DNA from 2 places in the Paenibacillus sp. JT22N15 genome. Region 1 is predicted to be linked to the other one. Evidence: riboswitches for the same ligand, from Rfam matches in the RefSeq annotation. Region 1 holds a riboswitch; the other holds the start of a gene.

The links. Region 1 has a riboswitch for cyclic di-GMP ahead of AC50X8_RS21590 (transglutaminase-like domain-containing protein). Riboswitches for the same ligand answer to the same signal wherever they lie in the genome.
Region 2: it holds a riboswitch for cyclic di-GMP, as region 1 does, so the genes downstream of both, AC50X8_RS29030 (glycoside hydrolase family 26 protein) here and AC50X8_RS21590 (transglutaminase-like domain-containing protein) in region 1, are expected to answer to the same signal.

Annotation. Positions count from the first base shown of each region.
Region 1 covers NZ_JBXENV010000011.1:65,872-70,237, forward strand. Annotated here, with positions in the region: gene AC50X8_RS21585 (SdrD B-like domain-containing protein) at 1-1,017, opposite strand, end outside; gene AC50X8_RS21590 (transglutaminase-like domain-containing protein) at 1,301-2,116, opposite strand; cyclic di-GMP riboswitch class I at 2,130-2,214, opposite strand; gene AC50X8_RS21595 (hypothetical protein) at 2,574-3,044, opposite strand; gene AC50X8_RS21600 (GNAT family N-acetyltransferase) at 3,272-3,766, shown strand; gene AC50X8_RS21605 (response regulator) at 3,815-4,366, opposite strand, start outside.
Region 2 covers NZ_JBXENV010000020.1:33,377-37,742, forward strand. Annotated here, with positions in the region: gene AC50X8_RS29025 (glycosyltransferase) at 1-1,820, opposite strand, end outside; gene AC50X8_RS29030 (glycoside hydrolase family 26 protein) at 2,241-3,188, opposite strand; cyclic di-GMP riboswitch class I at 3,273-3,361, opposite strand; cyclic di-GMP riboswitch class I at 3,440-3,527, opposite strand; gene AC50X8_RS29035 (mannosyltransferase family protein) at 3,616-4,366, opposite strand, start outside.

The DNA of each region.
Region 1 (4,366 bases):
CGACTTGGTTAGTCCGGAAACGCCAGATACTGGCTCTCCGAATTTAGTTGTCACATCAGCGTCAGGATCAGTGACCGAGCCGCCACCTTCGAGCGTATAACCGCTCAAAATTTCAACATTATTTTTGCGTTCCAGCGGTGTTCCGGTCGGATGACCATACCCTAAATCGTCAGGGAAGGTGACCGATACTTTCGCTTCGAAAGATTGTCCGGAAGCAAGCTCAATATTCGACCAAGTGATCGTGCGAGCTGTTGAATCATAGACACCGCCTTCTGTTGAGCTCACATATACAGCATCTGGCGGCAGTGTATCGACTAACGTCGCATTTTTCAAGCTGCCAGGGTTATCATTGCCGGCTTCGCCTTTAATGCCTACCGTATACTCAACCGCTCCGCCAATAATCGGAACTGTGCTGCCAAATCCAGTAGCTTGGCTTTTATAAGCCCACCACTTGTCGTAGGTCGAAGCAGTTGGCGTCGCCGTCGGTGTTGCTGTAGGCGTCGGTGTAGCTACCGGATTCGGGTCCGCGTTAATCGTTACATTCGCCGATGCCGTTGTACTTTCCGCTGAATCAACGAGTGTAATCGTCGCCGTATTCGTCGTAGGCACAACCGAGCTTGAGCCAGTCGGCTTCGCTTTCACGGGAATTTCCAGCTTCACCGAAGTACCGGAAGGCAATGGATGTGCATTGACGGTTAGAGTTTGGCCATTTTTCGTATCCCAGCCTCCATCCTCCCAGCCATCTACAATTTCAAATTGTGCCGGTACTGTATCAACAATCGTTACATTCTTACCGACATGAGTCGCTCCATCTGCCTGATACAAGATCGTATACTTGAAGGTATCTCCTACATTAACAGTGCTCACACTGGCTGTCTTTGTAAAAGTCAGCCCTGTAATCGGTCCTGCTGCCTGTACCGGTGCTGCGAATGGCTGTAATGCAGCTTGCAGCAGCAAAACGAGCAGCATGATCCAGGAAATCTTGTGCCTGATCGCTCTCTGTCTACTTGCGGGCATCTCATCAATCCTCTCTTTTTCTCTATCTCCTCTAGTTTCTCTCTTGTTGTGAATACCGATAATGCCTAGTACAAAAACATTACCTTACGAATACCACGTCATTTTCCATCCTCTTCCTCCTTGTATTCAAATAAGAAAATTATATCCAGCCCAACTGTACAAAAACTTTACAAGCCTCCCCTTTATCCGTCAGCTAAATAACTGCAAAAAAGCTTCGTCCATCCGATGAAGGATAGACGAAGCTTCTGTGTGTACCTATTGAGTTATATGTGTTTATTTCCGTTTAATAAACTTTAGCAGCCGTATAACGCGAGCTGTCTTTAATCATTTTGCCCGCTTTCTTGCTGTTCTTCAGGCCAGCATCAAGCGTCGTATCGATCGTGATCCATTTGCCGTCCAAATATACTTCATTCCAAGCGTGATAATTTGATACATCAGACGCTTTGCCCGTCACCATCTTGGCCGGAATGTCCAAGCTGCGAAGCATGCCTGCCATTAATGCAGCGTAGCCGTAGCAAATATCTTTCTGCGAACTAAAGGTACGATCGATTTGAGGCAAATAATCGTTGGTCACCTTAGCCGCAAGCTGATGATCGTAAGAAATATTCGCTACAATATAATTGTAAACCGCCGTTACCTTCTCGGTATCCGTCTTTGCTCCCTTAGTCAGTTCCAATGCTTTCTTAACCGCTTTGCTGTTGCTGCTCCAATCAATATTTTGTATGGAGTTCAAATAGACGAGGCTGCTGTCACTCAAATTCAAGGTAACTTTGCCTGTATGAACTGCTCTATATTTTTTGGTACCACTTACGTTTTCCAATAATGAAATCGTATAATCTCCATTGCCCAGTTGAAGCGCAAACCATTCTTCTGTCTGGTTTGTCCGGAGCGCATACGTATAATTTTTGCCGTCTTTGGCTACAACCAGCCTTGTATCTACGCCTGACTTGACCTCATAACGAATGCCGATGCTTCCTTTATCCACATTGGATTCGTCGAGCCAGCTTGTCCCAGCTGCCGCTGCCACTTGAGCAGTTGCTTGAGGGAACACGGACAGAATCAACGCCAGCAAAATCATAACCGTTAAACTTTTGCGCATAAAAAAAACTCCCTTCGGTGGCTAGGCTGCCATCTAATAATAGAGAAGGCCCTTTAGCTTTGCGTCCCTGCCTTTCGACAGGTTTGCCGTTATCGTGTAAAGTTTTGTAAGTGGTGTTAGGTAGAAAAACTACCTTATATTAAACTATGATTATCTCTAGTATATACCCATTATTTGCAATAAACAATACGTTAAATCTTTTTTATTTCCAGGCTGAGGCTTGTATTTTCTGGTTTTTCTTCATCCATCTCCGCTTTAACCGTTTCATAAAAGGCTCTTCCTTCCGCTCTTTAAGCATGCCCTTTACGTCTCTAAGCAGGAGCATATACCGCATTTCATCTTCGTGCTTCAAGCTTTGAAATTCTTTCAAATGTTCTGCGCCCATCTCGCTTCAACTCCATCATGCGTTTTATCAATCCTATGTCGGTTGATAAAATTCCGATACCCGAAACAGCGTTTAGCTGCTTTTGACCGTGTAAAACTTTTGGAATCTCCAAAACTTCCTTGGTCCTGTCGACAAATAAAGCCACGCAAAAAAATCACGAATACCATCATCTACGATTCCCTCATTGTACCGATAAAGCTGACGCTGGTAGTTCAGGCGGCATATTTCCACCCCGTCCCACCAAAAAGAAAACGTGTTCCGCTTATCATCATGCTCCAGAGTAATCATAAATTTCCCTTCCGAAAGCTGAAAATACTGCTTGTCATAAAAAAACAAAGGCCCCTCAGAAGTAGCTGTAATGCCAATAAAATGACCTCTATGATGGGTATAAAAGCCACGAACGATGGTGTAATCGGTCATTTGATTCAAATTCAGCTGTCGTAGGTGCTGGGCTCCCTCGCTTATACAGCAAGCCAGCTCAGGATAGCGAAAATGGCGAATGACATTCATTTGCCGCTTCTCGGTTATCATCATCTTCTTCAACCATTCCTTTGGACATGCTATTTTTTTGAAAATGAAGCTCGTAAAGCTTGTCCGTCTCCATTTTCACCTACTCCTCCATTATAAATAGGGCAACTCTACAATTTCTCGACAAAATCTCTGTTTAATCTCGCAAAACTTACAAAATAATAGGCCGCATAGAATATTGAATTTTTATTCCTTCAACAGTATGATAATTCAAAGGAATACTCAGAAAGGACTGCAGCCCTTTGGAAGAACAAAAACTTTGGACTAGAAGCGACGGATTTACAATTAGCACAAATAAAGCTTATTTGGATATTGAAACGATTTATAAATTTCTAAACGAGGAATCTTATTGGGCAAACGGAATTGACAAAGAACTTGTACAAGCAGCCATTGAACACTCCATTTTGTGCTACGGCATTTATCAGGGGAATCCGCTTAAGGAACAAGCGAAGCTAGTTGGTTTTGCGCGAGTTGTCACCGACCTTGTCCGCTTTTCCTGGTTAGGGGATGTATTTGTTATACCCGAGTTTCGAGGTATAGGACTTAGCAAGTGGCTATTAGAAACCATATTGGAGCACCCCAAACTAAAAGGAACAAGCTTTAATCTAGGTACAAAAGATGCTCAGACTTTATATGCCAAGTATGGTTTTAAGCCTCTCGAGCAAGTAGAAAGAAGAATGGCACGGCCATTGGATTGGAGAGCTATTTATGAGGGCTATGGTTTAAAAAGTCAATAGCACTCGCTTGCCCCTCCAATTATTTACCATTTTGTTTCCTTCACCAGTCTACAAACCATTAACGCCGCTTTTCCAATCTTTGTACCATTCTGTAATGTATGCGCTTGGCTGCTCGTTCAATTCCTCCATCAGCGCGGCGGTTAAAGCATTGTACTGCTGATTAACCATAAGATGATTCCCTTTAGACGCATACAGCTGCATTAAGGCAAAATAAGCCTCTTCCGCCTGCGCATGCTCCTCGATAATTCGAATATATCCGGCAATCGCTTTATCCAGCTGGCCATGCTCGACATGCCAAGCTTCCAAGCGATAGGAAGTATTCAGCCACAGGCGCTTCAGGCGCTGGCGTTCGCTCTCCGCCCACCAATAATCATAATCCTTTAAATAATCGCCTCGATAAAGATTCATAGCCTCCTCGTATTCCGCAAGGGTTGCCGCCGCTAGCGGCGGTGCAGCAGCAATTCCTCTCTCCCATTCCTCCACATCCAGCACAACCTGATTAAGCGTCAATATGTATCCTTCTGTTGTATTGGCGATGTGAAAACACTTTCCAAACTGATCAAGCGTTTTCCTAATATGGTACACCGTCGTATACAGCTG
Region 2 (4,366 bases), on a different contig from region 1:
AAGTTAGAAAGATAACTGGTCACAGAAGTCCACACGCCCGCCTGGAAAATGCCCTTAACGAACTCATCCGCACTGCCATATACTTCAGCAAGCCATTTGCGCTCCTCATCAATGTTGCTCCAATGAAGCTTGAAGCCCACCTGAAATCCGGAGCCATGCTTATCATAAAATATTTTTTCGGCAGCTACGCGTATAGCGTCCTGGGATAACGGAATATCCAGCTCCATGCGCTCTGGGAGCGGCAAAATCGAGTCCGTATAAATACGGCAGCCTGTCTCGCTAATATCCAGTGTCCTGACGTTTTCCATCTTCAGCTCTTCATCATCCATATAACGAAGCGTGAGCGGCAGCTCCTTGGCAAAGCGTTCCGCCTCCCGCATGCGCGGGCGTTCAAAACCAAGCAACAGCGCGAGAAGCAGGAATACTCCGTTATAACCGAGCCAAAATAAATTAATAAGCATAGGCTGCAATTCATTTTCTCCTGCACCCGCAATACGCCCCACATTTAAACCCATCAGTACAATCGACAGCGCAAGCAGAACAAACAATGGCATCATATAACGATAATTAATAGACGTTTTGTTCTGATAAATGCCTTTCGGCGTCACTTCAAAGGGAATAGCCTTGCGGAAGATTGTTTCCTGAAGGGCTGCGAGGAATAGCGTTGGCGTCATGGCCGTCTCGTAAACATTGTTCCAGAACACATTAAGCTTCTTATTCGTTAAATAAGGTACAACGGTAACCGAGAACAAGAAATACGGCAGCCAGAAAATAAGCAGTTGTTTCAAGCTTGTTTCAAGAATCGCCACACCAAAGGTCAAAAAGAGCATAGGAGACAATATGTACATAAAGCGCGTAACGCCAAAGTACCAATACAGCAGGTTGGAGAAATAAAGCAGGCGCTGCATCAAAGATAAACCCTTAGCCTCAAGCGGATTGGACATCCTCGTCGTCTGTATCGTGCCCCTTGCCCAGCGGGCCCGCTGTTTGATTTGATCGGATATGGACTCAGACGTTAGTCCTAGTGCCAGCACCTCATTCAAGCAATAAGAATCAAATCCATTGGATTGAAGCTTCATCCCTGTAGCCAAATCCTCTGTTATCGTACCGATAACGAAACCACCAATATGGTCAATGGCGCTGCGCCGGAAGATGCAGTTGCTGCCCACATAAATAACAGCGTTAAAACGGTCTCTTCCAGATTGAATAAGCCGCATAAACATATCTTGCTCGTTCGGAATGTTGCGCCCTTGGTAATAGTTGTATTGGAAAATATCTTCGTTGTAAAAAACTTGGGGCGTTTGTACGTAAGCAAGCTTCTCATTCTCTGCAAAAAATCCTACCGTTCGCTGTAAAAAATCCGGTTTGGGCATCATATCGGCATCTAAAGTAAGGAGCAAATCGCCCTTCATCTTCGTCAGCGCATGATTCAAATTACCCGCTTTAGCATGTTCATTTCCGGGACGATCGAGATAATGAACGCCTAAACCTTCGGCTAATTCTCTCATTTCCGCTCGCTTTCCATCATCACACACCCAAATGTTTAACAGATTTTCCGGATAATTCAAGTTTTTACAAGCAAGTATGGTTTTTCTAACCAAGGATGGCGGTTCATTGTAGGTAGCGATCGTAACATCCACAGAATAAAGGTTGTCAGGTAATGGCGCAGGCTTTCTTTCAGTGGGTTTTAGCAGAAGAATGTGGAATAAAACGGATTGAAAAATAGAAATGATTTCAAAAAATAGTAACAACGATCCAAAAATTAATGACCAGCCAGATGGGAGTGTTTGTACAAGTCTCCATACTAGATACACGATCATGATAGCAATGGATAGCGTTGTTAATATGTACCTAGCTTTTGTTTTCAAATAACCCCAATCCTTTGCGCTCTATTTATTCGCCATAATTCCATTCCTTTTCTGACTAATCTACAACATGGATTGACTATACTGTCTAATTTCGCTGTCGATATTTGTTAAATCGGCCGGAAATATGATATTTTTGGCGGCTAAGGCTCAAATTCAAAGTTATCTTATCACAATCCTTGCCCCTTTAAAAGTTAATTTTTCTTCTTAACATTGTAATCTTATTGGCAAAAGTGTAGAAAAAAAGCGAAAAAACTCTAATTTTACGCGGTTTACGCGAAATTAGAGTTTTCTCAGAATACCTATTTAGTATTATATCAGCCAGTGTTTGATAGAGTTGAGACCAGGACTTGACGACTAGCCCCGTCTAATCTTTTAAAGCGTTTTTTGCAGCGTTTGGTAAGCGCTCAGGCTATCAGCCGACGAATCGATATGCCAGTCCAGCTCTTTGTTCTCGTTGAACCAGATCAAGCCTTTAATTTGGCTGTACGCTGGCGATTGCACTTGATTCATCGCATCAATAACCCATTCGTTTTTGCTGCCGCCGCTTTCTGTTGTGCCAGTTTCAGCGATAATGATCGGCTTGCTCGAAATGCTTGTCAGCGCTTGGTACGAAGCGTAGAATACGTCGTTAAAGCTTCTCCACGAGCTCCACGATTCTTTCGTTCCAAAGTTGTAGCCATCGATCGAAAGCAGGTCTACGTAAGCATCGCCTGGGTACATAGCTGTAAACGATGCGTTTTTGCCAACATTTTCAGCGTTTACGTTGTACATGAATTTCACATTCGTTGCGCCTTGCTCTCTGAAAATCGTAACGACACGTTGGAATGCCGCTTTGTAAGTCTCGTTTGTGTTAACTGTGCTGTCGCCAACGCCCCAGCCGTACCAGTTGCCATTGCCTTCGTGGAAAATGCGAAGCCAAATTTCAGGGTTTTTGTTAGCTGCTTGCCAGTTAACCAGTTGTTTTGCCGTTTGTTTCAGGTAAGCGTCTACTACGCCTCTATTAATATCAGCAGTCGAATATTCTTTGTAATTTTTATTTTTAAACTCAAGGGTAAGTAGGTTAATCGAACCATTATTATTTACATAGTCCATAAAGCCCTTCCATTCATTAATCCCTTGGTTCGAGTTGACAAAAGTATGTACAACATCTTGGTGTCCACCGATTAGTTGCTCGTAGGCAGCGATGTTGTTCAAGCTTTGGTTCGGCCAAGTGCCGATCCATGCTCCGTTGTAAAAGTTGGTTTGCGCGCTAGCAGGGAGTGCCCAGAGTAATGTCGAAGCGAGCATAAGGAGTGTAAGAGCGAATTTTGTAGTTTTCATAGTAAGTTCCTCCCCCGAGCGAATGATGGTCGTGGTCCGAAGAACACGCCGCACCTTCATCAGGCAAAGGAGGCTATGTCGGGCTTCGGCAGCTGGCGAGCATATCCTGTTTAAGGATGAAGCCCCTATAGCTTTGCGCACATCAGGTTTCCCTGAGTTTGCCTTTTCGTGTAAGCAATAAAAAAAAGATAGTCCCTGCTCCCGAAAGAACAAAGTCTACCTTGATTAATAAAGGAAGAATCGATGTTGAATTCGGTAGCTGGCGAGCATATTCCGTTAGGAATGAAGCCCCTGTAGCTTTGCGCACATCAGGTTTCCCTGAGTTTGCCTTTTCGTTAAACGATCTAGGTATAAAGTACGAGCTAAAGTAATATGGTGCTATTGTACACCTTAAGCGCAAATTTCGTCAATTTATTTTTTCATAAATTTATACAACGAAAAAATATCCATTAAAGTAGCAAATCGCATACACAATATGAAGCAGGAAAAACATCATGAAATAAAACATTTGCAGCGCCTTATTATTTTTCAGCACATCCGCAAAATAAATGTAGAAGGGGAACGCAACCATGACATAACGTGGAATGCTCTGCAAAAATTCGGCGCTGGCGAACGGAATGAGCATAAGCAGCAATCCATAGGCAAAAAACAGCCATTCATGAGCATTACGGCGAATATCTTTCCAGCGCATAATAAGAAAGGCAGCAAAAATGACGAGGACGGCATTCGCGATAATAAAGGCAAGCAGGCCATTTTCCCAGCCGCCATTTCCTGAGAAATAAGGCTTTTGGATAAAATGAATATAGTTCGAGAACGGAGCAACCGTCTTGCGATACCAGTTGATGCTTTGCTCGGTAATCGGAGCCAGCAAATCGCCAGTAAGCCATTTCATGTACAACAGATAACCGGCTAGCGGCAGCGCCGAAATGATTGCATAGCCTAAATACTTCGTGTCCTTCCACTTGAAACGGTACAGCCTGTGTTCGATCAACAGCGTACCCACAACGAAAAACAAGTTGACGAAGCCCAAATTGCGCGTCACAGCGGACAAGCCCCCGAACAGAAACGCGAGAAAATATCGTTTTTGCATCGCATAATAGACGGTCATTAGCGACAGCATGAGGAACAGGCTCTCTGTATAAGGCACGGCATAGAAGATGGCGGTCGGAAAAATGAGC